DNA from 4 places in the Methylomonas albis genome. Region 3 is predicted to be linked to each of the others. Evidence: riboswitches for the same ligand, from Rfam matches in the RefSeq annotation. Region 3 holds a riboswitch; each other region holds the start of a gene.
The links. Region 3 has a riboswitch for cyclic di-GMP ahead of EBA_RS16990 (VPLPA-CTERM sorting domain-containing protein). Riboswitches for the same ligand answer to the same signal wherever they lie in the genome.
Positions count from the first base shown of each region.

Region 1: it holds a riboswitch for cyclic di-GMP, as region 3 does, so the genes downstream of both, EBA_RS19410 (hypothetical protein) here and EBA_RS16990 (VPLPA-CTERM sorting domain-containing protein) in region 3, are expected to answer to the same signal.
Region 2: it holds a riboswitch for cyclic di-GMP, as region 3 does, so the genes downstream of both, EBA_RS07560 (hypothetical protein) here and EBA_RS16990 (VPLPA-CTERM sorting domain-containing protein) in region 3, are expected to answer to the same signal.
Region 4: it holds a riboswitch for cyclic di-GMP, as region 3 does, so the genes downstream of both, EBA_RS18675 (hypothetical protein) here and EBA_RS16990 (VPLPA-CTERM sorting domain-containing protein) in region 3, are expected to answer to the same signal.

Region 1 covers NZ_JACXSS010000001.1:4,252,299-4,257,888, reverse strand. The annotation lists gene EBA_RS19415 (TonB-dependent siderophore receptor) at 1-1,945, shown strand, start outside; cyclic di-GMP riboswitch class I at 2,359-2,436, shown strand; gene EBA_RS19410 (hypothetical protein) at 2,523-3,314, shown strand; gene EBA_RS19405 (hypothetical protein) at 3,527-4,309, shown strand; gene EBA_RS19400 (hypothetical protein) at 4,306-5,590, shown strand, end outside.
Region 2 covers NZ_JACXSS010000001.1:1,624,484-1,630,073, forward strand. The annotation lists gene gspK (type II secretion system minor pseudopilin GspK) at 1-539, shown strand, start outside; gene gspL (type II secretion system protein GspL) at 532-1,725, shown strand; gene EBA_RS07545 (hypothetical protein) at 1,791-2,402, shown strand; gene gspM (type II secretion system protein GspM) at 2,296-2,733, shown strand; gene EBA_RS07555 (hypothetical protein) at 2,842-2,991, opposite strand; cyclic di-GMP riboswitch class I at 3,436-3,525, shown strand; gene EBA_RS07560 (hypothetical protein) at 3,570-4,328, shown strand; gene EBA_RS07565 (type 2 periplasmic-binding domain-containing protein) at 4,393-5,590, shown strand, end outside.
Region 3 covers NZ_JACXSS010000001.1:3,689,268-3,694,857, reverse strand. The annotation lists gene EBA_RS17000 (hypothetical protein) at 1-175, opposite strand, end outside; gene EBA_RS16995 (nucleoside recognition domain-containing protein) at 191-1,420, opposite strand; cyclic di-GMP riboswitch class I at 1,876-1,956, shown strand; gene EBA_RS16990 (VPLPA-CTERM sorting domain-containing protein) at 2,047-3,012, shown strand; gene EBA_RS16985 (hypothetical protein) at 3,145-5,169, shown strand; gene EBA_RS16980 (cohesin domain-containing protein) at 5,237-5,590, shown strand, end outside.
Region 4 covers NZ_JACXSS010000001.1:4,068,471-4,074,060, reverse strand. The annotation lists gene EBA_RS18685 (sulfotransferase family protein) at 1-751, shown strand, start outside; gene EBA_RS18680 (PEP-CTERM sorting domain-containing protein) at 906-1,742, opposite strand; gene EBA_RS18675 (hypothetical protein) at 1,809-3,047, opposite strand; cyclic di-GMP riboswitch class I at 3,146-3,229, opposite strand; gene EBA_RS18670 (hypothetical protein) at 3,606-3,881, shown strand; gene EBA_RS18665 (ATP-binding protein) at 4,086-5,459, shown strand; gene EBA_RS18660 (response regulator transcription factor) at 5,437-5,590, shown strand, end outside.

The DNA.
Region 1 (5,590 bases), 560 kb from region 3:
AATCCCACAGTCGATTCAAACCATCAATCGGCAACTGATCGATGACCAGCAAACACTGTTTTTAAGCGATGCCTTGAATAATGTCAGCGGTGTGGTTTCCAGAAGTCTACTATTCAGTCCGGTCATCGAAGGGACTTTGGTGCGCGGTTTCAGAGCCGAACAGCTCATCGATGGCTTTACCCAATATTACAATCCCGGTGATCGGGAAAGCACCGTTAACGTGGAAAGGGTAGAAGTGCTGAAAGGCGCCAATGGAATTTTTTACAGCGGCGGTTCCGGCTCGCCGGTGGGTGGCGTAATCAACGTGGTCTCAAAACTTCCGCAACGCGAAGCCTCCCGCGAAATCGGTTTTACCGCAGGTAGTTACAATTTTTACCAGCCGCATTTTGATCTCAATCAGCCGCTCAACGACAACATCTTATTCCGAGTCACTGCTCAGTACACTGATTCGGAGAACCCTATCGACGACATTCACACCGAGCGTTACAACATCAATCCATCGCTGGTTCTGACCGATAACGAAAACACCACTTTGACGCTCCAGGGCAAAGTCTCGCACTGGGCCCAGCCGGAATATCAGGGCCTGCCGGCGACCGGTACTATTGCCGGTAGTTTTCGGGTACCGCGCGATCTGTACATTGGCCGCTCAGACATTCCCGATAGTACCTCGGAAAGCCAGGCTGTGTGGGCCAAACTGGAGCATCACATCAACCGCATTTGGAGCATGGATTTGAGAGCGCGGTACTCCAATTCCAGCTTCGATGAAAAAATTCAGACGCTGTTTAACGGCACGTTCGTTGCCGACACGCCGCTGCTCGCGCCCTCAACCTGGGCCTTGGTCAATGGCGAGTTAGCGCAGCAGCAGCAGGAGTTTAGTTATATCGCCAACGCGATAGCCAGCTTCGATTTTGGCATCACCCATAACACGGTGTTATTCGGTGGAGACTATAGCAAGCTGAAAGATGATGGTTTCGTCGAGGCCGCTGGGCCGATAGGACTTGTCGATCTCAGCAAGCCGTCGTTTCCGGTCGCGTACAGCGATCCGGGAGTAGGCGCATATAACCAATTTGTAGCGAATACGGTATACGGCGGTTACCTGCAGTGGCAAAGTACTATTGCCAAAGGTCTACATACCTTGCTTAGTTTAAGGTTAGGCGGCCTGGAAATTGCCTACGATGATAAAGTCGTCAAACATTCCAATACCACCACTCGCCTGGAATTATTGCCACGGCTTGGAGCGGTCTACGATGTCACCGATCAGCTTTCGCTCTTCGCCGGTTATAGCGAAGGCATGCGCGGACAGCCGTTCGTGAATTTCGATAGTGCCCCGGTGCCGGAAATGTCGCAGCAAATGGAAACCGGATTCAAGTTCGAGTTTGCCAACAGGCTTTCCGGGCAAGTGGCCGTTTATCAGATAGACCGCCAACAGGTGGCTGTGCCGAATACCGGTGTGGGCTTGTTTTACACTTCTTCGGGCTATCAACGTTCCCAAGGCATTGAAACCGACTTACTCTGGCAATTCAGCGACGAGTTTCAAGTCGTGGCAAATTATGCCCATACCAACGCCCGTTTTATGCTGGACTCAGGTGGAATCGCCAAAGGCAACCGTGTTGCCTGGGTACCTGAGGACGCCGGGCGTTTGTGGGTTAACTACCGTTTTAAAAATGAATTGCTTACCGGGGTTTCTTTGGGGGTCGGAGTCAATCTGCGCTCAGGCAGCTACATCGCCCATGATAATGCGTTTAAGGTCAATGGCTATCACAGCTTTGACGCCACTGCCGCTTATGAAATGCAGGGCTTGCGTTTGGCACTCACCGCAAAAAACCTGACGGATAACGACTATTTTCAGCCCTTCCAATATTTCGGCGGCGGCTATATTGGCGGTGGGCGCGTGGTGCCTTCTGCCGGTGCGTCGCTGTATTTTTCCGCGGCGTTACGCTTTTGAACGGGTAGCCAGCTGCAGACCAATGCTCGCCAAAAGTCCTCTACACCGTTGAAGACTTCAGTGGAACAAATAGGCTATCCATGTTAGTCGCTCTAATTTAGCTCCAACCATCAGTCATCAAGACTTTGTCCGTCTAAGGGTTCTGCCCTTTATATTCAATTGTTTATAAAAAATTCCGCTAAAAACCACATCCCCCGGCAAAAAAATTCCATGTTTCCGTAGTCGATTTCTCCGCCCATACGACTTATTAACAGAAGAGCAATGGTTTATGGAATATAGCCCGTCTTATTACCTTACCAATGTTGCTTCGTTAGCCGCCATCGACAATCTGTGCTCTGCGATGGCGGTAAAGGCAAGCTTTACGTCGGACTTTTAGGACAACTTCGCTCAGGGAAAGGAGCAAAGTCCAGGGATGGACGCACTGCCACATCCGCCGTGAGACGGAGCCGGAAAGCCACGGGTCTTGGGGCCAAGACAGCCGGGTTGCACTTGGGTAGCGTGCCGTATGAGAAACTTGTTTGTTTGCGTGCCGCTTCCGGAGGATGAATTTCAACCCTAACAATGAAGGAAAATTTTGATGGAAAACTGCAATTTAAAATCGGCGGTTGCCGGTGTTTTTACATTGGTCGCAATTGGTTTGGTATTGTCTCCCGCGACTGCCAGTGCTTCGCAAGTCAGTGGCAACGTTTACGTCACTATCGACAACGCGCAAATGGCGGCGGCAACAATCGTACCTGGATACTTTCCGAATGGTGTCATTCTCGAGCAATATTTCGATTCGAGCTTTAACCAAACCTACATCACCGCTAGTAATGCTGGTAGCGGTGGCAACGTGCCGAATATGTTGTTCAGCGTGAACAGCAATACGTCGACGATTACTTATGCCAATGGCCCCGGCCTAGCGGATAACCGCACGCTGCAAAAAACTACCATGGATGCCAACAACACTTCCGTTGGTCAGATCGGCTTAACTGGTGCAATTCGTTTCAGGGACGCTCTGGGTGCAACCGGCAATTACAACTCTTCCACGGACTGGGACTTGCAGAAAGTGAATGGTGTCTGGAATGTCGTATCGAATGATGCCGGATTTGGTGCCAACACTTTGTTCACCTTGGTCAACTCCGTTGAATCGGTTGATGGTTCTGGCCTGCTTCACCTGAGCGGCGATTTGACTTGGGGCACTTCGGTTGACGGCAATTATGTCGGTGTGATGACTTACGGGGATTTTTTCGCTTCGTCAGATCCTCATCACATTTTCGGTCACCTGGAATTGAACCCATCGGCAGTGCCGGTTCCGGCAGCTGTATGGTTTTTTGGTAGCGGTTTGCTCGGTTTGCTTGGCATGAATCGCCGGAAACGTGTCGCTTAAACACTATTAGCTAAAACCATCCGGAACAGCAAATACTGATGTGCCGGATGGGTCCGCCTGCGCTCGTAGCCAACAGGATGATCAACAATGACCTTACGCATTTTTGATCGTCCCTGTTTGGCTAGCGCAATTTATTTGCATCAAACCACTCGGCCAACCTTATGTTTATGAAACAACGCACTACCAACTATTTCACAATGACTGTGATTTCAATGGGATTTGTCTTTTTTGGATTTTTCTTCCCAAGCTTTGCTAACGCCGCTACGGTTTCCGGCGGCGCACTCACTTTAAATATAGACGGCGATGCCTTGGCTGCGGGTATTGCTTTAGATAACACGCCAGCCCCCTCCATCTACGTGGAAGAGTTTTTTAATGCCAGCGCAGTGGCATCTAAAACGTTTATAGAACTGCGAGACGCCAATACGCCTACCGATCCCGCCGATTATGCGGCCAATGAAATCTCAGCTGTAGGCCTGCAGTTCGCTGTTAACGAAGCAGTCGTTCCTGCCAATCCGACCCAACGACAAAATAAAGCAACTACCTTTGCGTTCGATCCGAGCAATATATTCGGGACAGCCACTGGCAGTATCGGTCTAGGAGGCGTGATGCGTTTTCGAGTTGATGTGACTCCGCCTACTAATCGGGTGCTGTTGGGGGATATGACGCTGGAATATCGCCCGGAATTAGAGTCCGCCACACCGGGTCGCTCCGGATGGTTACTGGTAAATCATCTCGGTTTTACCGCTGATGCCTTCGAATTGTTCGACGTATCGACCAGATTGGTTGGCAATAATCTGACGCTCGCCGGTAATCTTGGATATGGTTGGGGCTTTGATCATTTGGGCGCAACCGACGCTCGATTGAGCGACGCGCGTATCGGCACCTTTAGTTTTCAAACCACAGTGGTGCCCGTACCTGCTGCCGTATGGTTGTTCGCGAGCGGTTTGATCGGGCTTGGCATCACTGGTCGAGTTGGCAGGAGAATCACAGCATGAACGGGGGCGATCGAATTCAAGCCGGTGTTTTATTGACGGTGATGATGTTGCCCGCAGTCGCTCAATCGGCGCCTTCTCAAGTCAATACCTTTGGTGTTTATGTCAGTCACCAAGTCAACGTGGATGCAAGCGGTCAAAACATCATAGGCGATATTGGCAACGAGCCGTCCATTGCCATTAACCCTTTGGATGCCGGCAATGTCGTCATCGGCTGGCGCATGTTTGATCCGCAGGACATCCTTACCAAAAAGGGTGGGTACGGGTATAGCTTTGATGCTGGTGCGAGTTGGGGTAATGGCGCACTTCCGGCAATAGCCATGCAGAATCGAACCGACCCGGTTCTGGATGCCGATTCGCAAGGTAATTTTTACTATCAATCGATGTCCCAGGGCAGTGTGGACGGCAGTTCCGTATTCAAATCCACGGATGGTGGCATCACGTGGCACGACCCGGTATACCAATTTATTGGTGACAAGAACTGGCTGGCTATTGATAGAACCGACGGTGAAGGTCAGGGCAATATCTACAGTACTTGGCGGCCTGGCGAAGCTGTACTCGATCCCAACTATGTACCGAAGTTCTTCATTCGCTCCACGGATGGCGGTCATAGCTATCAAGAGCCGGACGTCGGTTTGCCGATTTCGGCGTTCGGTTTCGGTCGAATGGCCATTGGCCCGAACAGTGAGGTTTATGTTTCGGGTATCAATGAGGAGATTTCATCGATTAATGCTATCGGCATTATCCGCAGCGGGCACTACTTTCTGAAATCCACCGACGCCAAGTCGTCCGGACTATCACCAACATTCACGGCCAAGCAAGTGGATATGGGTGGAAACAGCATTGGATTTTATGCGCAGAAAACGCCAAACCCCATAGGCGGCATTGGTGATTTGCAAATTGCAACCGATCAGTCGATAGGCGTCATGCGCGGCAATATTTACATGATGGCCCACGTCCAGAGCTACGATTGGTTGCCAGGCGATGATCCGCTGGATGTCTATTTCGTCCGCAGTTCCGACGGCGGCGAAACGTGGTCGGAACCCTTACGGCTTAACGATGATCCGCCCAGCGCCGGTTCGTTTCAATGGTTCCCGATGTTAGGGGTGGCGCCCAATTCACGCATCGATGCCGTTTGGTACGATACTCGGAACGGCAGCACTACCGATCAATATCGGCATTCGCAACTTTATTATGCATATTCATGGGATGGTGGGCTGACCTGGAGTAAAAACCTAGCCGTGACTCCTGAGTTCGACACCCATTTGCCCTATAAAATCGTCA
Region 2 (5,590 bases), 2.1 Mb from region 3:
TAAAGCTGAAAACCGAGTTGGCTCAGGCAATCACGGATTGGATCGATGCGGATATGCAGATCAGTTATCCACACGGCGCGGAAGACGAAACCTATACCCGGCTAAACCCGGCCTATCGCGCGGCTAACCGGCAATTTGCCGATGTCAGCGAGTTGCTGCTGGTGCAGGGTATGACGCGGGAGACTTATCGGGCATTGCTGCCGTATCTGTATGCCGTGGATGGTTACGCGCCGCTGAACGTCAATACCGCCAGCGCCATCGTATTGCGCTGTTTGGCGGACGACATCAGCGCCGATCAGGCGGAATCCATGTTCAGAGCCAGAGGTAAACCGTTCGAAAAAGTCGCCGAATTTTTAAAGGACGAAGCGGTTGCCGATGCCGGCATCGGTAAATACGGCTTGGCCGTCAGTTCGCAAAATTTTTTATTGAGAGGGCAAATCGATATGGGCAAAACCCATCTGCAGTTTGAGTCGCAATTGCAGCGCGGCGGCGGGACGCGGATAGTGAAACGACAGCGTGTAGGCTTGGCGCATGGCTGACAAACTATTGGTCAGATTCGGGGCAGGGTCTGCAGACAAGCTGGAATGGTTGAGTCTTGCCGAGCCGGATAGTCAGCCGGCGTCCGGTACCATGGCCGAGTTGACGGCGGCTGCGCAGGGTAAGTCCGTGCTGTTGCTGTTGCCGGCCGCTTCGGTGTTATTGCTGGAAATCGAGCTGGCGATTAAAAGCACCGCTCAACTGAAAAAGGCCTTGCCGTTTGCGTTGGAAGACTTACTGGCCGAGGACGTGGAAAACTATCATCTGGTTTGGTTAAAGCAAGACCAAGATAAACTTGCGGTGGCGGCGGTCGCGCACGAAAGATTGTCGGCGTGGCTTGCGCCGTTTCGGGAAGCCGGTTTGGCGCTGGAAGCGGCGTATTCGGAAGCTTTATGCTTGCCGTATAGCCAGGGACAATGCACCTTGCTGATCGACGACGCTAATGTGATTCTGCGCAGCGCCGCCTATCTTGGCGGCGGTGTGGATGCGTTATTTTTGCCGCAACTGCTGGAAAAAGCCCGTGCTGAAGGCGCTGATTTCAGCACTTTAACAATCTGCAAAGCCCACGACGAAACGAGTCTGCCGGACAATTTACCGCTTGCGGAATTGGAAATTTCTGTTTGTAAGCCCTTGCGGTTTATGGCCAGCACTGCCGAGTTATTGCCCGCCGAGTTGAATTTATTGAATGGGGTTTATGCCGTCAGCAACCGACAAGTAGGCCGCTGGCAACAGTGGCTGCCGGCCGGCATGATTTTGTGCGTAGCGCTGGTGCTGCAGAGCTATGCGCTATTGCATACCTATTGGCAACAACAAGCCGAGTTGAGTGAGTTGGAGCTTAAAACCCAAGAGCTGTTCAAGCAAACCTTTCCGGATGTGAAACGCATCGTCAATGTCAAAGCCCAAGCCGATCAACAATTGGTGCAGCTCAGAAAGCAACACGATTTCGTCGGTAGCGGCTTTATGCGATTGATTTATCGTTCCGGATTGCTGTTGAAAGACACGCCGGCCGTGCGTTTGAAAAAATTCAATTATCTGAACGGCAATTTGCAATTGCATGTGGTTGCCAACGACATCGGCCAGCTGGAGCAATTCAAACAACAGTTGCAAATCACTGTGCAAGTCAAAATTCAATCGGCCGATAGCGGCGCAAAAGGCGTGGAGGCGCAACTTGAGATTCGCGAAAAATGACATAAGGCGATTTACGGCAATAAATGTACCCAAAGCAAGCAATTTTCCGTTGACTGAGCAGACTTGTGCTGAGCGAAGTGGAAGTCAACTGTTCGATGAGCGAAGTGGAAGTCAACTGTTCGATGAGCGAAGTGGAAGTCAACTGTTCGATGAGCGAAGTGGAAGTCAACTGTTCGATGAGCGAAGTGGAAGTCAACTGTTCGATGAGCGAAGTGGAAGTCAACTGTTCGATGAGCGAAGTCGAAGTCAACTGTTCGATGAGCGAAGTCGAAGTCAACTGTTCGCTGACCGAAGCCGAAGTCAACTGTTCGCCGAGCGAAGTCGAAGTCAACCGTTCGCTGACCGAAGCCGAAGTCAACTGTTCGCCGAGCGAAGTCGAAGTCAACCGTTCGCCGAGCGAAGTCGAAGTCAACCGTTCGCCGAGCGAAGTCGAAGTCAACCGTTCGCTGAGCGGAGTCGAAGCGAACGACATATTTGGCATTGCCAATGGGTATAACTTTTCTCAAAAATCACCTAAGCCAGCGTTTTGCCGATTTAACGCCCAGAGAGCGGTGGTTGGCCGTTGGCGGTTTGCTGATCGTGCTGGTGTATGGCGCTTACTTGGCGTTTTATCAACCGTTTGCCGAACAGAGCCGCTCGTTGAGGCAAAAAATCCAGGCGCAAGGGCAAATCTATAACTATTTACAACAAGTCGGCAATCAAGCAGCGGCCTTGCGGCAGCAGGCTGTGGTTGACGCACCGGCAGAAGGTAGCGCAAATCAATCGCCGATGGCGATAGTTGATTTCAGCAGTCAACAACTGGAGATAAAGCCGGCGATCAAACACCTGTCACCGGAAGGCGAAGATAAAGTCAGCGTCTGGCTGGAGCATCTGCCTTTCGATAAATTGATGTCGTGGCTGGCGATTCTGGAAACCAAGCACCGCTTGCAGGTGCTGCAAATCGATGTCGAGAAACCAAGCGATGCCGGAGAGGGCGTTGTCAATGGCAAAGTTTTGCTGGGTGTTTAGGGAAGCGCTAAAAATTGCCATTCGAACCGCTTGGCGCGAACGGCGGCTTTGGTACAGCAACCGCCTATCCGTTCGTGCTGAGCCCGTGGAAGCATGAACGGATGATTTTTAGAGCTTCTCTTTAGGTGGTTTTTGAGAAAGTTTGTACCCATTAGCAATGCCAAATATGTCGTTCGCTTCGACTCCGCTCAGCGAACGGCTGACTTCGGCTTCGCTCAGCGAACGGCTGACTTCGGTTACTTTGGCTTCGCTCAGCACCAGTCTGCTCAGTCAACGGAAAGTTGCTTGCTTTGGGGACTTTATTGGCATAAATCGCCTTAGTGTCAAATAGCTATTGAGGCTGTAAAAGACTTCGCATCAGAACCCCCGCCCGCCGGGACACTGTCATTAAGAGATACACCCGCAACCCAGCTCCCGATTACCCGCGTTAGCCAGCTTATTCGTAATACAGATGTATTACATGTCACGTGAATTTAACAATGCTGTAACCGAAACGCCGCTATTGCTCTGGAATAATCCACCCCAAGTTGAAGCACCAAGGGGCTTGGTGCTCAGCAGAAGTTCTGGAGTAACTAAGGAACAGGGATGGCACGCAAAGGGAGCAGGCGAAGGAAGAGGATAGGGAGGAGGTTAGGTGGAAAAAAATGGTAGCGGGGGAAAGGCGACACTGTTTATCTGTTAGATGGTGTTGAGTTTAGGAAAGCGTGTAAAAGCCAAACCCGTTGCGAAGCGGGGACGGAAAGCTTCAGGTCTTATGTCTGCGATAGACTTCAAGATAGCTGGGTTGTCACCTTGTGTATTTAAGACTTTTATTTTTTAAACATAAGGCATAAACAATGAAACATTTTGCAAAAACTATGGTTGCAGCGGCTCTGTTGGTAGGCGCTGGTTCAGCTAACGCTGCTATCGAGAAAAACGGCGGTGGTTTAAACGAAGCTTATTTGTCTGCTTACGACATCACTACCGGTAAAACTTTTACCCTGGATACCGGCGTGACCTACAACGACTTGGTTGCCAACGTCAGTAACACAAATTACAGCTTGAATTTTGACCTGTCTGCTCTGACCAACTGGACATCGTTTATTACCGGTGCAAACACCAGCAAAATCAAATACGCAGTTGCTGTCGGCAATTCTGTTGATTTTGGTGCCGCTATCACAGGTAACGCGCCATTGGCTGTTACCCAAAGTATTCTGTTCGGAATTGACGTGTCTTCAGGTATAGAAAACCACGCAATCGATATCAATAGCAGAGTTGCTAACGTTACTTCACAAAATCTGAGCACATTGGCTTTGGATAGTGACTCCGCTGGTACTGGCCAGCACGCTAATGCCGCTAGCGTTTGGGGTACTTGGATTCAAGACCCGCAAGCAAACTATGGTGATGCGGTTGGTTTTCAGTTGGGCGTATTGGACCAAAACACTGGTGACAATATTGCAAGCACATTTGTTGGTCAATGGAAATTGGCTGGCAACAGTCTGACTTTTACTGCGCCTCCTGTTGCTTCCGTGCCGCTACCAGCTGCTGTATGGATGTTCGGCGCCGGTCTGATGGGCGTATTGCGCTTAAACCGTCGTAAATCACTGGCTGTATAAGCTTTTGGCCACTTCCGGCTTTATCCGGGAGTGGCTCTCTAATTTTTAACAAGCGAGAGACAAAATGAAAAAATTAATCTTAGGTGCAGCAGTTTCTGCTGCCTTATTAGCTGGCACAGCGCAAGCGGCTATCACATTGGATGGTGCCGGCAAAGTCGTAGTAACGCCTGCCGATACTTATGAAATTTATTTGTCAGGTGCTTCTGCTGCGCTGGACTATATTGAGCATTTGGCGACCAGCACGTCTGTAATTGCTGCAGATCGTATGTGTGATTCAACCCAGCCTATCTATAAATTTAAAGATAATGGCGGTGGTAAAGATCAAAACGCATATTACTGCACATTGAACCCGCTGAACCCACAATTAGTCGGTTTGGCTGGCGGTAAAGCCAACCTGCTGATTTACAAACGTAGCGTAGGTGGTTCTGCTAAAGGTGTTGCTCCACTCATTGATGACGCGAAAGGGAATAACGCAGCTGCTCATGTCGAATTTTTGAACGTCGATCCTAGCGTTTGTACAGCGCCTACAGGCACTGGTCTATTGACTTCTACTTGCACGTATTCGCCAACTACCGCAGGTCAATTCAAAAGCGAAATTCCTGATTTCGGTATTTCTGACGTTGATCCTGAGCAATTTCGTGGTGTTAATACATCAGGTACAGCGGTTAATCCGTCCGATGTTGGTTTGTTGAATGTTGAATCAGCAGGCGGTCAAGTATTTGGTATCGGTGCTACTTTGAAATTGCGCAATGCGCTGCAAGAAGCACAATTTGGCGTGGGTAATGCTTGCGTTGGCGCCGAAAGCGAAGCTTGTATGCCTAGTTTGACTCGTGATCAAGTCGCCAGCATCATGACCGGCAAACTGGATAGCTGGAAAGACCTGAAAGTGGGGGCGAGCGATTTGTATACTTTGGCTAGTGCTGCCTACAAGCCAGGAAATGCTAACGCACGCGTACACATCTGTACCCGTACTGATGGTTCTGGTACTAAAGCGCAAATGGGGATTAATTTCCTGAACTATCCTTGTGCTACAGCTGCTACAGCTCCGAAAGCCGATACTGGTACTTTGGGTGAAGTCATTGCCTCTGCTCAAGTACATGCAATGTCATCAGCTGGCAACTTGTCTGAATGTTTAAGAGAATTGGATGCAGGTGTTAACACCATCGGTACTGGTTTCAACAATACATACACAACAGGCGGCGCACGTTGGGCGATCGGTCTCCAAGGTTTGGAAAAAAATGCCAACCAGGCTGAAGACTGGC
Region 3 (5,590 bases):
ATGGAAATGTTATGAGGATTCCTAACAACACAAAAAAGTTATTGCTTAAAGGCAAACTGTTTTCATATAAAAGTGTTGTGGCGCTGATTAGCGGGTAAATTAACGAATAGGCAACAATTACTAGCGCCTGCTTATTTGTGAACAAAAATAAATTTTGTTGTAGAGAATGTTTCATTGTTTGGTGGCGAAATTAACCAAAAAACCAATAAGTTACCAAAATCGCGGAAACTATCCCACCGAGGTCGGCGACGATGCCGCAGGCGGCGGCATGACGAATCTGCTTGATGTTGACCGCGCCGAAATACACCGCCAGAACATAAAAGGTCGTTTCCGTACTGCCTTGCACCACCGACACCAAGCGTCCAGCGAAAGAGTCGGCGCCGCGGGTTTGCATGGTGTCTATCATCATCGCCCGCGCCCCGCTGCCGCTGAATGGCTTCATCAACGCGGTCGGCAGGCCGTCTATGAAGCGGTTGTCGATGCCTGCAACATTGACCAATAGCCTGATGCCATCGGTGATCAATTCCAGCGCACCGCTGGCCCGAAACACCCCGAAAGCCACCAGCATCGCCACCAGATAGGGAATGACGGTGATCGCGGTTTGAAAACCGTGCTTGGCGCCTTCGACGAACAATTCGTAAGCATTGAGACCTTTGAGGGCCGCAGCGGCGATGAACGACACAACCAGACTGAACAAAATTACCTGGCTGACTAAGGCAGATTGTTTCAGCATCTCGGCCTGATCGAGTCCTGCAAAATAGGCCAGTATGCCGCCGACCAATGCGGTGATGCCGCCGAGATAACTCAACACCACCTTGTCCAGCAGATTGATCTTCTGCACGGTGGCGACGGCCAGCAAGCCGGTCAGCGTCGACATATAGGTCGCGATCAGGATCGGGATGAACACGTCGGTCGGATTGGCGGCGCCGAGCTGAGCCCGGTAAGCGAAGATCGTCACCGGAAACAGCGTTACCGACGAAGTGTTGATCACCAAAAACATGATCTGCGCGTCGCTGGCGCGCTCGGGATGCGGATTCAAAGTTTGCATTTCCTGCATCGCCTTGATGCCCATCGGCGTTGCGGCATTGTCCAGGCCCAGCATGTTGGCGGCGATATTCATCACCATCGCACCCAGCGCCGGGTGATCTTTCGGTATCTCCGGCATCAAGCGGCTGAACAGCGGATTGAGCGCCTTGGTCAATAGATTGATGAAGCCGCTATGTTCACCGATTCTCATGATGCCCAACCACAAGGCCAATACGCCGCTCAAGCCCAACGAAATCTCGAACGCAGTTTTCGACAGGCTGAACATCGCCGTCATCAACTCAGCAAATACCTTGGTATCGCCCAGCACCCATAACTTAAACGCCGCGACGATAAATGCGGACAGGAAAAAAAACACCCAGATTAAGTTAAGCACAATGACGGACGACAGTGGGGTGGCAACAACTGATCGCATTTTACCAACAAAGCAGGGAGGCGATTGAAAATCAGCCGTTGCTGATTTGAATGAAATAATTCAAGTCGAGATGCTGCTGGAAAATGGCTCCGCTGACTGAATATTGGTTTTTGAAACATACCAATATTGCTGATTGAAACTGGTTGGTTTATTAAATTGTGTCATATCACATAAATGGCATATCTGATTGCGTGATAAGGCTGACTATTATGGATTTATAATATGCTAACTAATTGATTTTTGGGAAAGTTTATTTTGGCGCACAATTTGATTGCCTTTTATCGCGGTCGAGGTGGCCGTGTCGGCAATAGCCGGCTAAAACCAAATGCATCGGTGTTTTTTGCGGAATGGATAAAGCGGCATCGTAAGGTTAATGGATTTGGTCACGGATTGATCATTGAACGGGATATTCAAAAAACCAATAAAGCTACACCCGCTGTGAAGCGGGGTCGGAAAACCATGGGTCTCGCAGGATGCGAGACGGCCGGGTTGCCTGTGATGAAACGGAGCTTTTCATACCACTACAGGTTAGAGAGCGACAAATTCATCATGGTTAGTGCTGATCTAATAAAAATTATGGGCCTATTATGAGATTCAAACCTTCCCGTTTAACCCTGGCAATTGCCACAACCTTGGCTGGCGGCGCTTTGTCATTCAACGCGGCTGCTAGTACCACGATGTACAACACCTTTATAGCCGCCAACGATGCCGCAACAGACGGCTGGGTATACGGTTTTTGTACTAGCTGCACCAACTCAACGCGTGCAATCAATTACGTTGCTGGCCAAGCTTATACTGGCGGCGGTCAAACTGGCGGCGGATTTTACGGAACCAACGAGAGTAATCCTACTCAGTACACTTCGGCTACCCCATTTAACTACGGCGGTACTTCGCAGTTGAACTGGGGGGCCCATCTGACTTCCACCGGAGACAGCGCGGAGATTTCCCAGGCCGATGCGCAAGCGCGTTACGGTTACGCTGCGAATATCGACACCGGCGGTGGTGCCTGGCGTGACACGGGTGGTAGCACCGGCGGTGTGACGACCGGTTGGAAACATCAAACCGACATCGGCTTGATCGAGTCGGATGTAACGCAAAATGTGACCTTGAATCTAACTAACCTCGAGGTGTTGACAGCGGGACTGGGATATTCGCGTTTCGGTATCACGGTTTTCGACGGTATGGATAGTCAAACCGCTGCCTATGTACATCACGGTGGTTGGAATAATTACGGTACCTATTCACCTGGAGGAACGACCCTTCATCCTTACGACATGAACAATCCGTTTGGCACGATTGGCTTAACCAATATTGGTTATAGCGATTACGTTGATAGTACTGTGGCTCACGCATTTACATTCACTGCGCAAGCGGGACATGTTTACAGTATTTATCTGGGGGGTGTTGACTTTAGCACCTGGAAAGCTGGTGTGGCGGATTATCAGTTGAATATAACCACTTCAGCCGTGCCTGTTCCCGGCGCCGTCTGGTTATTCGGTAGTGCCTTAGCCGGCCTGGGTGTCACGGGAAGACGAAAAAAAACCCTTTCTTAAGCACTACACCGCACTACCAGCGCGGCGCAAGTCGCCGCGCTTTGGTCTTGAACCCGATACATCGGCAACCGGCTGTGATTGGGCGGATGAATTCGGCTCAAGGAAATCTAAAAAAATAATAAAGGATAGGATATGACTCGATCCATTTTGCCAGCCCCGGGACGGACGCCCTGGCTGATTTTTCTGGTTGTGCTTTTCAATAGTAGCAACCTGTTCGCGTTCGAGAACTTGCCCGCCAGTAGCGGCAATCCATCGTTTTACTTGCCATCCATCAGCGGTGGCATTGCCCACTTCATGGGTTCGGCCAACTGTGGTTCCTGCCATGACAGTACCACCGCCCAATGTCGCTACGTCAATTCTCCAGTCGGTTGTACCGGTAACGGTAGCCCGCTGGCTTATTTCGATAACAACGGCAAGGACGTTTCCATTCGCGAAGCCTGGAGTGCCACCATGATGGCCAACTCGTCACGCGATCCATTGTGGCGTGCCAAAGTCAAAAGCGAACTGAAAAAGCATCCCGCGCTGTCTGCGGAAATCAACGACACCTGTACCAAATGTCACGCACCGATGGTCAATGCCGATGCCAAAGCGGTTAGCCAGAGTTTTAATATCTTCGACACCGTGGATGTCAATAACACGGTACTGCCGGGCATTTTGAGTCCTACGAATTCGCGTCATGATTTAGCTGCGGATGGTGTGAGCTGTAGTTTGTGTCATCAGGTCAAAGATGATCCTACGCTGGGAACCCTAGATGGCTCCACAGGCGGTTATAAAATCGATATGACGCTCAGCGGCGCCAATCGGATCATGTACGGCCCTTATTCGACTATATTTCCGGGGCCTATGCAAAACAACGCCGCTCTGGGTGGTGCACTCAAAGCCAAGCCGCAATATAGCGCGCATATTTCAGGTTCCAAGCTTTGCGGTACTTGCCATGACTTGAAAACTCCGACGGTCTATGAAAACGATAACATCCTGACCCCAACCCTGGAATCGCGTTTCCCGGAACAAATGCCTTATTCGGAATGGGTGCATAGTGCTTATAACAACGATCTGGCACCAGCCGGCCCATTGGCGAAAAGTTGCCAGCAATGTCATATGTCGCGTACAGACGGTGTTTATATTTCCACTCAGCCATCGGGTAACATGGCTGCTTTAACTAAGAAAAACAATTTCGCCATTCACGAATTCGTCGGCGGTAACAAGCTGATGCTGGATATTTTTAATACCAATAAAACTCAGTTGGGTGTGTTGTCGAACAATTTTGCCGCGACCATGGCAGCCACCGACACCATGCTGCAAAGTGCAGCTACCTTGCTGAATACTCAGCAAAGCGGAGCGAAAGGCAAACTGGAGTTTGTGTTACGCGTCAACAGTACCACCGGCCACAAACTGCCGTCTGCTTATCCTTCCCGTCGCGCGCTGTTGCACGTGGCCGTCAAAAACAGCCAGGGCAATGTGGTTTGGGAGTCGGGTAAGGTTAATGCTAACGGCAGCGTGGTCGGTGTCGATGCCGACAGTAATCCCGCCGGCTTCGAGCCACATTACGACCTGATCACTGCGCCGGACCAAGTCCAGGTTTACGAGTCGATCATGGGCGACAATAACGGTGAGGTGACCTACACCTTGCTGAGAGGCCATCATTATCTGAAGGATAACCGTTTGTTGCCAAGTGGTTTTAACAAGGCAACAGCCTCCGACGATGTCAAAGTGGTTGGCGGCGCGTTGACCGACGATGATTTTGTCGACGGCAGCGACGATGTCACTTATCGGGTTGCCAATCTGCCTGCGGGTTCCTACAGCGTGCAAGCGGAGTTGATATATCAAACCGTGGCCTACGGCTATGCGCAGAATCTGTTCGCCGATAGCGATATCAGCGAGGTTAACGATTTCAAAACCATGTTCGATGCCTCCGGACAGAAAACGCAAACCATTGCGCAAGGCGACGAGATCTTGGTGAATGTGCAAAAACTCGGCGATATCGACGGCGATGGCGACGTTGACCTCAACGATGTCAACCTGATCTTGGCCGCCAAAAACACGGCGGCTAATGGCAGCACTGACGCCCGAGACGTTAACAACGATCTGAAAATCGATGTGCTCGATTCGCGTCAGGCAACCTTGTTGTGCAGCCGTCCGCGCTGTGCCGTGCAGTAAATCCTAAGTTGGTCGGGGGCGCCGGTCGCCCCCGATTCTGCAAACCTTCTTACTGAGTATCCGTGTTATGAAATCTTTAAAATCTTTATTGCTCGTGGCTGCGCTGCAATTGGTATCAGCGAGCGGCCAAGCCGCCACTTTGAGCGTGCAGCCGCAAGCCGCTAGCGTTGCAGTTGGCGCTTCGTTCGACGTCGATCTTTACATCAATTTGGACCAAAGCGAATCGCTTAATTACCTAGGTGCCTTTGATGTCGACTTAGGCTTCAATGCCGATAAAATGACCTTAACCAGCCTTACCTTTGGTGGCAAATTAGGCGATACTTCTGTTGGGGAATCGCTGGCTGATTACACTGTAGGCGGTGGCGTTGTTAACCTTTATGAAGCCAGTCTGTTGGAAAGCGACAGTACGAATTGCGTTTTT
Region 4 (5,590 bases), 380 kb from region 3:
CTTCTTACGTTCAGGTACGACCCTCACAGAACAAGTCCTAGCCGCGCATCCAGAGGTGGAAACCTCGGATGAAAATGATTTGATTCACGGCCTGATACTACAACTGCAAAAATTTACAAAATGCCGCATAGACAATCTGGTTGATGGCGTGCGCCTACTCGGTATCGATCAAGCTCGCCAATTAAGGCAGTATTATTGGCAACGAGTTCGTGAAGAATATGGTCAAACCGCTATTCAAAGCCGCTTTATCGATAAAGTGGCTTTGAATAGCATTGACATTGGACTGATCGCCTGCCTATTTCCTGAGGCCAAAATTTTATTCGCCTTGCGCGACCCCCGTGATGTTTGTTTGAGCTGTTTTCAGCAAGCTTTTGCGCCATCCGCGGTCACCGCCAACCTCACCGATTGGCAGGGGGTAGCCGAACAATATGCCGCGGTGATGAAGCTTTGGTTAACCATCAAACCCATGATGCAACCGAAATTTATCGAATTACGCTATGAAGATACCGTCAATCATTTTGAAAATTCATTTCGGCAAGTCTTTGAGTTATTGAATCTTGAGTGGACTGACGAAATCAATGCATTTCACGAAAAAGCCCAAGGTCGGTTCATAGCGACACCCAGCTTTGTGGATGTTACACAGCCAATTTACACCCGGTCATTGGCTCGTTGGCAGCATTATCAGGCGTTTTATGAGCCTGTCATGCCCATACTAAAACCCTATATTGCCGTATTTGGCTACCAAGAATAGGAAGTGCGCATAAAAAACCCCGAATCGGCTTCCTGCCGTATTCGGGGTTGCATGCGTCCATGTCTTGGTTAATCCGTCAACAATCTACGTTTTATCCTTCCTGTTTAAAACATTGCGCCCGACTCCTTGAGGCAATCCGTCCCCTGGTTTTCTGTTAACCCCAGCCTTTACGCTTGCTTAGACCAAGAAAACCCATCAGTGCAGTACCGAACAACCAGACAGCGCCAGGCACTGGAACCGGTGAACTAACGGTGGCAGCAGAGATAGTTGCGGAATAAGCCAGGTTACTTCCCGCAGAATGTCCCGCCAAAGGACCGTCGTAACCACCAATAATCATAGTGTATTGACCGGCGGCCAAATTAGTCAAAGTTAAGGTGGCGGTACCATCTGAATTGTCGTCATAGGCCCAAGTGCTGGTGCTGCCGTTGATCAACTCCAGATTCGCACCTAAGGGAAATGCCGCCATTGGGTCGTATGCGCCATTATTGGGATAAGCGCCGTGTCTTGATCCGCCGCCTGTATCCCAGCCGCTCCATACACCGAAGGCTGAACGTAAGCCGGAATTCAAATCGGCACTCACAGTAATGGTTACGTCTGCGTTCGTACCCAACTCAAACATTGCGAAATCGGACGAATGCCCCCAGTTAGGTGGTGGGAAATCACCTAAACCACGGGTATCCAAGTACGAATATGCACCAGCGCCTAGAATATAGCTGCTGTTACCGGTCTGCCCTTGAGCGTCGGCCGAACTGGCGGTCAAAGAGTAGGGTACGCCACCCTGATTGTCGATATAGGCCGTCCAGGCAATTGGCAAACTGCCGGCGTATGCCGAGTCCATGCCGTCGCCGGTCCATGACGCGTTATCGTTATCACTCACGTTAGGGCCAGCCGCGTTGTAAGTCAGATGCGCACTGGCGCTGGTACTTACCAGCATCAGGCCGCCAATAGCCGCTGCCAAAGTCGATTGTTTGAACAAAGAAGAAGTTACCATTGTGTTACCTCATAAAAATAAAAGAGGGGCAATGCTGTTTTTGCATTGCCGCACATAATCAGGGGTTTAAGCGTTTTTACGACGACCGAAGCCAATCAAGCCGGCCATTGCGCTGCCGAACAACCAAACTGCGCCAGGTACTGGAACCGCCGAAGTGGTAACCAACACGTCATAGGTTAAGCCTGATAACGCTGAGCCGCCGTGAGCGCCAACCACCAAGGTATAGAAACCATTCGTTTCCGATAGGCCAGCTGTATCGGTGGCATTCCACTCGGCTTGGTTGAAAATAAAGCTGAAAGACAGTAAATCACTTAGACTGGTTGCATGAGCGCTCCAAATTGCCGCACCCAGGTCTGAGCCTTGAATGTCGGTCGGTGCTGCGCCAGTAATATCAGCCGCGGCTGTGCGGCTTGAACTTAAGCTGGAGTCGGCGCCGCGATACAAGGCTACATCCAGCAACCCGCCGGATGCGAGATTGTTTGCAGCGTAGTCGGTATCGGCTTTGATGCTGATGGTGGTTAAGACGTTGCCGGTCGTCGCGCAGTTATCGGTAGCGCTATTGTCACCACAGCTGATATGAATCAAACCGTAATCCAGGCCAAGGCCGGTTTCGGCTGAGTTGCCGGCGACTGCAATGTAGGGATGATCGCCGGCATTTGGGCCCGAGGTCGGCAGGTCGGCCATGATTGTGCCCCATGTAGACGCGTTGGCGCCTGTGTTTTTGGCGTTATAAGCATTCCACAAGCCGGTAGTTACATTGGTACCCCAAGTTCCTGTTGACGGGGCTTGTATCACTTGACCGTTTGGCAAGGTGATGCTGTTGCCGTTTCCAGTTCCGGTAACATTGGCCAAAGAGCCGGTATTGTCAGTAACGCTGCTGCCGGTAAAAATTTCACGCTTGGTGGCACCGGCTGAGACGCCTACGACTGAGCTGTTGGCTTTGACTACATTGCCCGTACCACCATAAGTATGCTGACCGGAGTACCACATATAAGGCAGGTTGCCGGATACCTCGGTAGCGGTCGCAGCTGCTGTACCGGTTCCTGGTATCAAAGTATTGGCGGTTAAGTCGCCGACAGTATAAGTATTGGTGCCGTTGGCAACGCGGTTGGTGCCGTTGGAGTTGGCTGAAACACCGTCAGTGCCGTTAATGCTATTTGCAATCCCAAAGCCTATGGCGGAATCCCCGGAGGCCACGGTGCCTGCCCCCGTCAAGTTGTAATACTGATGCGCGAATGCTTGGCCGGAAACGCCAGCCAGACCGGTTGTCAAGAGAGCTGCTATAGCGGTTTTGCGAAAAATCATGATCATCCTCTTTTTAATTAAAATAAATGCAACAGCGAAACCGACAAAGCTTGATCAATCACATTGCGTCAAACTTTGCTCAGCACCCATGTCGTACATGGGGCAATCCGGCCTTCTTTAAATTGTTTTTAAGAACCGTGATTTTCCGGCCCCGCCTCACGACGGGTGTGGCAATCCTTGCGTTCACCGATTTGCCGATGAGCCAGCGGTAGACATGGCAGGAATGAAGACCTGATAACCGCAGCTGGAAAGCAAATCCCTGAAGCAAGCACGGTATCTAAAGCGAATAATCGGCCATCTTAATAAAATGTATAAGTTTCAAAGAATTGTGACCTTTTTACGTAGGGTGGTTTCGTTGGGTGGTTGTCGAAACACGGGGAAATAACTCAGAGACTTGTTTTATATAACACAGTTTAATTACTGATAGGGTTTCTGGAATGGGAGGAGAGGATTGTTCTGGCGGATTCGCTCAGGAATTTCTTTCTTTTCTAGTCATTTGTTGTTAGGTTGTTGCCCTGCTAATTGGCTTGGCGATAGATTTTTCAGTGGAGAAGAAGTATGCAAAAAACCGATAAAACCCCGCTCTGGGTGTTCCTGGCGCTATCCAGTATAGAAACTCGCAAAGGCGCGTTGCTACTGATCTGGAGTAGTATCGTTTTTACCTTTTACTGCGTGCCTTGGACGCTCTATTTCGATGGTAATGGCTGGGTGGCCAAATTGTTTTTAATCGAGGATTGGGAGTGGTTCGCCATGATGTTGCCTATGACTTTCTGGTATTGGCTAAGCATGAGATGGGTGGATAAAAACGGTGGCTGGCGCTTAGCAAGTGCGTGATATGCCACACTATCGTTCAAAGCGCCGATTTGTTATAAACGGTCACATGCGCCTTACGCGCGCAAGGGTGATGTCGTCGTGTATAGCTAAATCGATTTTGCGTTGTTCGGGTACTGGCATCCTAAGTTGATCGGCTTTGCGCCTTCTTAAACGATCGGCGGTGCGATATCGCCAATAAGCTTTCGTCAATTTACTGTTGTTTCTATGCTTTCACACATCCTGCCTAAAGCCGAAATATCTATTCGGGAAAACCTGCGTTGGCTATACATCCTCAGAAACCTGATGCTGTTTGCCGTCACTGTCGCGGTGTTTCTTGCAGTGAATGGCCTGGGTATCAATTTGCCGCAAAACCAGTTGTGGCTGGCGATTTTTGCGATTTCGATACTCAATCTCTATACCTGGTTGCGACTGAGAACGCCGGAGGAAGTCACCGAACATGAGATTTTTTCGCAAATATGCATGGATGTGTTGGCCTTGGCTTATTTGCTTTATCTGACCGGCGGCGCGTCAAATCCGATCATTTGGGTGTTTCTGTTGCCGTTGATTGTTACCGCCATCATGCTGCCGCAGGCTTATGCCTGGAATATGGTGATCATTACGTCCTGCGTCTATACGGTACTGATAGCCTACAACGTACCGTTGCCGGCGGTGGAGCCGCATATGGCTCATCCGGCGATGGCGGAAATGACGCCGGAAATGACGTTACAAATGCATTTGATGAACGACAGGCGCTATTTCAATCTGCATGTATTTGGCATGTGGTTTGGTTTTGTGTTTAGCGCCGGCTTAGTGGCCTTTTTCGTGGTCGAGCTGTCCAAAACCTTAAAAGAGCGTGAGCGCAATCTGGCCGATGCCCGCGAAAGCGCGTTGCGAGACGAGCGGGTAGTGTCGCTGGGCACCTTAGCCGCTAGCGCCGCGCACGATATGGGGACCCCGCTGGGTACGATTGCGATTTTAACTCATGAGATGGCTGAAGAGTTGTCAGAGCATCGTTACCCGGATTTGCATCAGAAACTGGTGATTGTTCAGCAGCAGATCGACCGCTGCAAACAGGCCTTGTCGGTAATGTCGGCCTCCGCCGGCGAGATGCGGGCCGAGTCCGGTAAGGTAATGCTGGTAAGTGAGTATATCGATGAAGTGCTGGGGCAGTGGCGGACGCATAAAGCTGCTACTCGGCTCAAGCTATTTATTTCGCCGGATGTCGATATGGAGGCGCGAGTAATTGCGGAACGTACGGTGACCCACTCCATCATCAATATCCTTAATAACGCTGCCGAGGCGTCCCCGGTCGATGCTGGTATCGAGTTTCATGTTGAATGGAACGAGGATACATTAAACTTGAAAATCAGGGATTTTGGTCCGGGCTTGCCCGCTGAGTTTATCGAGTTTGCAGGGCACCAACCGGTCAAAAGTAATAAGCAGGGCATGGGTGTTGGATTGTTCTTGACCTACACCACCATCAAGCGACTCGGCGGTAAAATACAGTTCAGTAATTTACAGTCGGGCGGCGCCTGCGTTGAGATCAGTTTGCCGTTACTAGCTAAGGAGAGTACGCATGACCCAATTACCTATGGATAAGCCCAATTTACTGCTGGTCGACGATGACGTCACCTTTTGTTCGGTGTTGAAGCCAGCGTTAGAAAAACGAAATTTTCAAGTGACTGTCGCCAACGATGTCGATACGGCAATGAAATTGGCAGAACAAACCG